2 regions of the Cellulosilyticum sp. ST5 genome follow, and region 2 is predicted to be linked to the other one. Evidence: riboswitches for the same ligand, from Rfam matches in the RefSeq annotation. Region 2 holds a riboswitch; the other holds the start of a gene.

Region 1 (3,565 bases), 280 kb from region 2:
AAAAGAAATCATAGCGCCTAAACCTGGATAATAGATTTTACTTACCTGAGGTAGAGTGTGTAAGAAATCAACAATCGCTTTAGCATTAGCTTGAGCCTTTTCTAATCTAATAGCCAATGTTTTAATACCTCTTATAAGTAAAAAGCTATCTTGGGGACCAAGTATCCCACCTACAGCATTTTGTAAAAAGCCAAGTCGTTCTTTAAGGTCTTCATGAGCAACAACTACAAGCCCAGCAACCACATCACTATGTCCGCCTAAATATTTGGTGCCGCTATGAACAACAATGTCTATGCCGTGTTCTATAGGACGTTGAAGATAAGGGGTTAAAAACGTGTTGTCAACAACCGAAATGAGGTTATGACTTTTGGCAAGTGTACTAATTGCTGATAGGTCTGTGATTTTCATTAATGGATTAGTAGGTGTTTCAATAAAGATGGCTTTAGTAGTAGGCGTGATAGCTTTTTGAACAGCTTCAAGGTCGGAAGTATCTACTAGAGAATAAGAAATGCCAAGATGAACGAATACCTTATCGACTACTCGAAAAGTACCACCGTAGACATTATCAGATAGAAGAATATGGTCTCCTGTTTTAAAAAGCATAAGGACTGTAGAAAGAGCGGCTAAACCAGAAGCAAAAGCAAAACCAGCGATGCCACCTTCTAGATCTTTAATAAGTTCTTCTAAAGCCTGTCTTGTAGGATTACCTGTGCGTGCATATTCAAAGCCTTTATGTTTACCAATCCCTTCTTGTCTAAAAGTAGATGTTTGATAAATAGGAATATTAACTGCGCCTGTAAAGGCATCTTCAGAGATACCACCATGGATAACCTTTGATTCAAATTTCATAAAATAACCTCCTTTAAATTGGTAATAAATTTTACAATATATCAAATTTTTTAAATTAAAGAGAGTATACATCAAATTTAATTCCTAGTAAATATATTTATTTTAAAGGAATTAAAAATGTGACAGTCCAAAAAGAAAAAGTTATTGATAGTCAAAGACTAAAGCAAATAAGAAAATAATAATAAATAAAACTTATCCATTAATGGTTCTATAAAAAAAGAAATTCCTAGTAACTTCAAGGGAAATTAAAAAGAAAATAAAATAAAAAAATATATTAAAAAATAGTTGACAATTTAAAAAAATAAAAATATACTACTAAACATATAAAACAACTAGGAAATAAAACCAAGTGAATAATTTCTTATCCAGAGAGGCAGAGGGACTGGCCCAGTGACGCCCGGCAACCTGAACATGTTATAAAATGCTCAAGGTGCTAATTCCAGCAAACCAGAAGTGGTTTGGAAGATAAGAGTATGTAGCATAGTGAATTTTAAAAGCTGCTTTCTTATCTTAAGAAAGCAGCTTTTATAGTTTGTAAAATATTACTTTTAAATGAAGTAGGCAGAAAAACACGGAAAAATGAAAGAAACTACAAGATCAAGGTTAATTAAAGGGAGGAAACAAGATGAGTAAGTTAAGTCATAGATTAGATGGGTTTGGAGAATCCGTGATTAGGAAGATGACGCGTATTGCTAATCAACATGGGGCTATTAACCTTTCACAAGGTTTTCCTGATTTTGATCCACCTAAGGCATTAATAGAAGAATTACAAAGGGTAGCCATAGAGGGGCCGCACCAATATGCAGTGACTTGGGGAGCACAAAATTTTAGAGAAGCTTTAGCCAAGAAGCAAGAACATTTTATGGGGATTAAATTAAACCCAGATGAAAATATCGTAGTCACTTGTGGTAGTACAGAGGCCATGATGACAGCTATGATGGCTATTTGCGATAGCGGTGACAAAGTTGCTATCTTCTCACCTTTTTATGAGAACTATGTAGCAGATACAGTGCTTTGTGGAGCTGAGCCCATTTACATTCCACTTAAACCACCTGCCTTTAACTTTGATAAAGAGGAACTTGAAGCAGCTTTTAAAGCAGGTGCTAAAGCTTTGATTCTCTGTAATCCATCTAATCCAACTGGAAAGGTATTTACTAAAGAAGAGCTACTAGACATTGCACAGCTTGTTAAAGAGTATGACGCTTATGTCATTACAGATGAAGTTTATGAGCATATCGTTTTTGAACCATATAAACATCATTACTTTGCATCGCTACCTGGCATGTTTGAGAGAACTATTTCTTGTAGTTCACTTTCAAAGACTTATTCCATTACAGGTTGGAGATTAGGTTATGTAATAGCACCGAAGGTTATTATTGATCAATGTAAAAAGATACATGACTTTTTAACAGTAGGAGCAGCAGCCCCTCTTCAGGAAGCTGCAACAGTAGGACTTAAATTAGAAGATGACTACTATAAAGAACTTACAGCGTTATACGGAAAGAAAAGAGAGTTGTTCTTGTCAGGGCTTGATAGCATAGGACTTAAGTACTTTAAGCCAGAAGGTGCTTATTATGTCATGGTTGATATTGAAGAATTTGGTGTTTCATCAGACTACGAATTTGCAAAAAGACTTATTAAAGAAGTAGGCGTAGCAGCTGTACCAGGTTCTAGTTTTTTCAAAGAACCTGTTAATCAATATATACGTTTCCACTTTGCTAAAAAACCAGAAACACTAGAGCTAGCTTTAGAGAGATTAACGCAAATAAAAAAACATTTTTAGGAGGTGCTACAATGATTCGTTTTGAACAAGTAAATGTAAGCTTTAAACAAAAAAATCAAATCGTTAATGCCGTTAGTAATGTATCACTTCATATAGAACCAGGAGAAATCTTTGGAATAGTTGGGGGGAGTGGCGCAGGTAAAAGCACCTTAGTAAGAACCATTAATGGATTACAAAAGCCTACTTCAGGCAGTGTTTTTGTAGAGGGAGAGGATGTAACAAAACTTTCTTCTAGAGAGATTAGGGGATTACGAAAGAAAATCGGCATGATTTTTCAACACTTTAATTTAATCTCAAGAAAAACAGTAGGGGAGAATATAGAGTTTGCTCTTAAAGTCCAGGATTACCCTAAAGCTCAAAGGCAAACTAGAACTAAAGAATTACTTGAGCTAGTGGGCCTAGAAGATAAAGAAAATGTTTATCCAGCTAGTTTAAGTGGTGGGCAAAAACAAAGGGTAGGTATAGCAAGAGCTTTAGCAGCGAATCCAAAGATTTTACTTTGCGATGAAGCAACTTCTGCATTAGATGTGCAAACAACTGAGGAAATTGTGGATATCTTAAAAGGAATTAATGCTAAGTTGGGGATTACTATTGTGTTTATCACGCATCAACTAGAGGTAGCTAAAAGGTTGTTCTCAAAAGTAGCAGTAATGAGTCAAGGTGAAATTGTAGAAGTTAATAGCGCTTACGAGTTATTTGCTAGTCCCCAATCAGCATTAACCAAAAGATTAGTAAAGACTCAGATAAAGGTACCAGAGGAGATTATTAATGCAGCGAAGGGGGAAATCATCAAGCTGACTTATAGGGGTGACAAGAGCCTAGAGCCTATTATTGCTTATACCAACAAGAAGTATGATGTTGTACTTAACATTCTACATGGTCACATTGATTACATTCAAGAAAAGCCAGTGGGTGTCTTGGTAGTTAGTATAG
Region 2 (3,565 bases):
AATTCCATCATCTCTGTATAATGCTTAAAGTCTTGTCCGGCAGTTGGTTCATCTAAAATAAGAATTTCGGGTTTACTTACTAAAATAGAAGCAATCGTTACACGTTTCTTTTGACCAAAGCTCAGTGCTGAAATAGGCCAGTTACGCATTTGATAGAGGTCGCATACTTTAAGTGTTTCATAAACTCGTGCTTTTACTTCGGCTTCAGGTAAACCTTGATTACGAAGTGCAAGTGCAACTTCATCATAAAGCATTGGTTTAGAAATCATTTGATTTGGATTTTGAAGTACAACACCGATAGATTCGCAGCGTTCTTTAATGGTTAAGTGTTTCATATCCTGTCCTTTAAGGAGTAGTCTACCTTTAGTAGGTTTATAAAAACCACAAATCAGTTTTGAAAGTGTAGACTTACCAGCGCCATTTTTGCCTACGATACTTAGCATCTCACCCTTATAAAGTTTTAAGTTAATATCTTTAAGTAAAGCTTTACTTCTATCATAGCTAAAGTTAACTTCTTCAAATTCAAGTAGCACATCATCATTAACTTTGTCTTTAATTTCTAATGTATTATTCATAAAAGCTTCAAGTTTTTCTTTACATCCTTTAAGATTAATTTGATCTAAAGGTTCAACTTTATCAAAAGCTTTAAGATCACATCCCGCATACTTAAGTGCTGTAATATAGAGTGGTTCACGAATACCATTTTGTTTAAGGGTATCTTCTTTAAATAATCGATTTGGGGTTGTATCTAATAGAATATGACCTTGGTTCATAACGATGATACGGTCTATAGGTCGATGTAAAACATCTTCTAAACGATGTTCGATGATAATAATAGTCTTACCAGTCTGCTCATGTACTTGATGAATTAGGTCAATAGCCTTTTCACCAGTAGCTGGATCGAGGCTAGCTAAAGGTTCATCAAAAAGCAAGATATCGGCATCACTTACAAGGGTACCGCCTAAAGTAACACGTTGTTTTTGCCCGCCAGATAAAGAGTGAGGTGCCACATTTAGAAAATCATCTACCTCTACAATAGAAGCTACTTCACTTACTTTTGTCTTCAGCTCATTTTGTGCGATACATTTATTTTCTAGGCTAAAGGCCATATCCTCGCCTACAGTAAGTCCAATAAACTGACTATCAGGATCTTGAAGAACCGTCCCCACCATTTGAGAAAGTTCAAATAGGCTAAGATTGGCAGTTTCTTTACCATTGATTTTTAAACTACCAGTTGATGTACCTTCTGTTCTAAAAGGAATAAGGCCATTTAAAGTAGCACCTAAGGTACTTTTTCCTGAACCAGAAGGACCTAAGATGAGTACCTTTTCACCTTCATAAATAGTTAAGTTAATGTTTTTTAAAGTAGGTTCATATTGTACTCTATATTGAAAGCTAAAGTTATTAAATTCAATAACAGGTTTTTTCATAGTTGTTCCTTTCTGTATCTATTGACTATCGCTCATAATATTTAATCATCTTCAAGATACAATATTATAAACTGTAGCCTCTGGATAATGAGCTCTAAATGTAAACAGCTTTGAAGTTGTAATAGACATTTAGAACGCAAGTTATATTAGTCTTCAAGTTTTAAACTTCCGGTTTGGATTCTAGTTTTAGCATAAGAAGCTAATAAAATAGAACCTAATACGCCGATAGTTATAATATTAGAGATTCCAGATACTGCTCCTTGAATATAAACCTTATTACTTGGTTCTGCATAAATGAGTATATCTAAAGTAGGAGCAACAATCCCCCAAGCCATTCCATTTGCTATAACTTGGAATAAATTAAAGAGGATGAGTTGTTTTTTACCAAAATAGCCATCTTGAAGTTTTAAGGCTTTAACTGAAAAACCAATAATGAGTCCAACTACGGCTGAAGCAATAATCCAGCTAAACCATGGTGACCCATAAGCTGTAATATCCTTTAATGTATGTCCGATGAATCCGATAGAGGCACCAGCTAGAGGGCCATAAAGCACAGCCATTAATGCTAAAAAAGCATAAGCTGTTTGAATTTCTGTATTGGGAATCCCCGTAGGAATAGAAGCAAAACGTCCTAAGATTAAAAAGACTGCTGATCCAATTCCTATGGCTACAATTGTACGTATAGAAAGTGTTTTGTTATTTTTCATTGTGTCTCCTGTTTTTAAAATAGATGATTTCCTTTAAACGCAAAAAAGCCTGAGTATAAACTCAGGCTTTGACCGGTCTATACTCATCTTCCAGTTTGTTTACTGTTGGATTTGGCACCTTGATATTATACAGGTTGCCGGGCTTCATAGGGCCAGTCCCTCCGCCACTCGTGATAAGCAAGTATATTCATATGTAAATATAATATTATGTAAAGTGATTAGTGTCAATTGAATTATTATGGAATTAAAGTAAAGAAATAGAAATAGCTTTAAAATAATCATCAAGAATTCTAAGTGAAAAATATTTTTGAATTATTATATAGTGAAAATAAGTAATAAAATAAATTGTGAAGCAAGCAATACAGCGAATTTTAATGATTAAAAATAGAAGTGACCGTTATAATAAAATTTATAAAGTAGTCAAATGAGTGTTTTATTTAATCTAGGAGGGCCGTACAATTCACCGGTGCTAGTAAATAATGAATAGGACAATATAAAATAGAGGGAAAAAGTTTATATGTTTAAGTGGTGCGTCATTATGGTTATAATGGATAAATAGAGAACAAGGCTATATTTAAGATTATGGCACATTCAGAGACGTGGATTATACTGTTAAGAATGGGTGAGAGTAGAGTATTTCGAAACAATAAATAGAGAAAAGAAGGAGAAAGTAAAATGAATCCATTAAATATACTAAAGAAATATTATGGTTATGATGCCTTTAGACCTGGGCAAGAAGAATTGATTCAGGCTATCTTATCAGGCAAAGATGCATTAGGGATTATGCCAACTGGTGGGGGGAAATCCATATGCTATCAAGTACCAGCACTTTTATTGGATGGAGTGACTATTGTTATTTCTCCTCTTATTTCTTTGATGAAAGATCAAGTAGATACACTTAAAGAGTACGGCATTGAAGCAGAGCTTATTAATTCTACTCTAAGTACAAAAGAATTTAGAGAAATTAGAGCCAATGCTAGAATGGGAGCATACAAGCTTTTATATGTAGCACCAGAACGTCTAGAGACTGAGAGTTTTATGGATTTAATAAGGGAGGTTCCTGTTTCTATGGTTGCAGTGGATGAAGCCCATTGTGTGAGTCAGTGGGGACATGACTTCAGACCTAGTTATAGAAGAGTTAGTCAAATACTTTACGCTCTTCCTAAGAGACCGATTGTAGCCGCTTTTACAGCAACAGCGACGCCCCTCGTCAAAGAAGATATTATTAAGCTTTTAGAACTCAATAAACCATTTGAGTTAACCAGTAGTTTTGATAGACCTAACCTTTATTTTGAAGTAAGAAAGCCAGAAAATAAACTTCACGAAACTGAAATGTATCTAAGAGAACATGTTGGTGAAAGTGGTGTGATTTACTGTGCAACCAGAAAAGGTGTAGATGATCTCTATGAAAGACTACTTAGGTTAGGT

What was found. Region 2 has a riboswitch for S-adenosylmethionine ahead of QTL86_RS17710 (ECF-type riboflavin transporter substrate-binding protein). Riboswitches for the same ligand answer to the same signal wherever they lie in the genome.
Region 1: linked by a shared signal. The riboswitch ahead of QTL86_RS18980 (pyridoxal phosphate-dependent aminotransferase) and the one ahead of QTL86_RS17710 (ECF-type riboflavin transporter substrate-binding protein) in region 2 are both predicted to bind S-adenosylmethionine.

The regions. Positions count from the first base shown of each region.
Region 1 is NZ_CP132338.1:3,939,309-3,942,873, forward strand. It holds gene QTL86_RS18975 (trans-sulfuration enzyme family protein) at 1-849, opposite strand, end outside; SAM riboswitch class I at 1,208-1,321, shown strand; gene QTL86_RS18980 (pyridoxal phosphate-dependent aminotransferase) at 1,475-2,632, shown strand; gene QTL86_RS18985 (methionine ABC transporter ATP-binding protein) at 2,644-3,565, shown strand, end outside.
Region 2 is NZ_CP132338.1:3,658,527-3,662,091, reverse strand. It holds gene QTL86_RS17715 (ABC transporter ATP-binding protein) at 1-1,430, opposite strand, end outside; gene QTL86_RS17710 (ECF-type riboflavin transporter substrate-binding protein) at 1,577-2,137, opposite strand; SAM riboswitch class I at 2,218-2,317, opposite strand; gene recQ (DNA helicase RecQ) at 2,813-3,565, shown strand, end outside.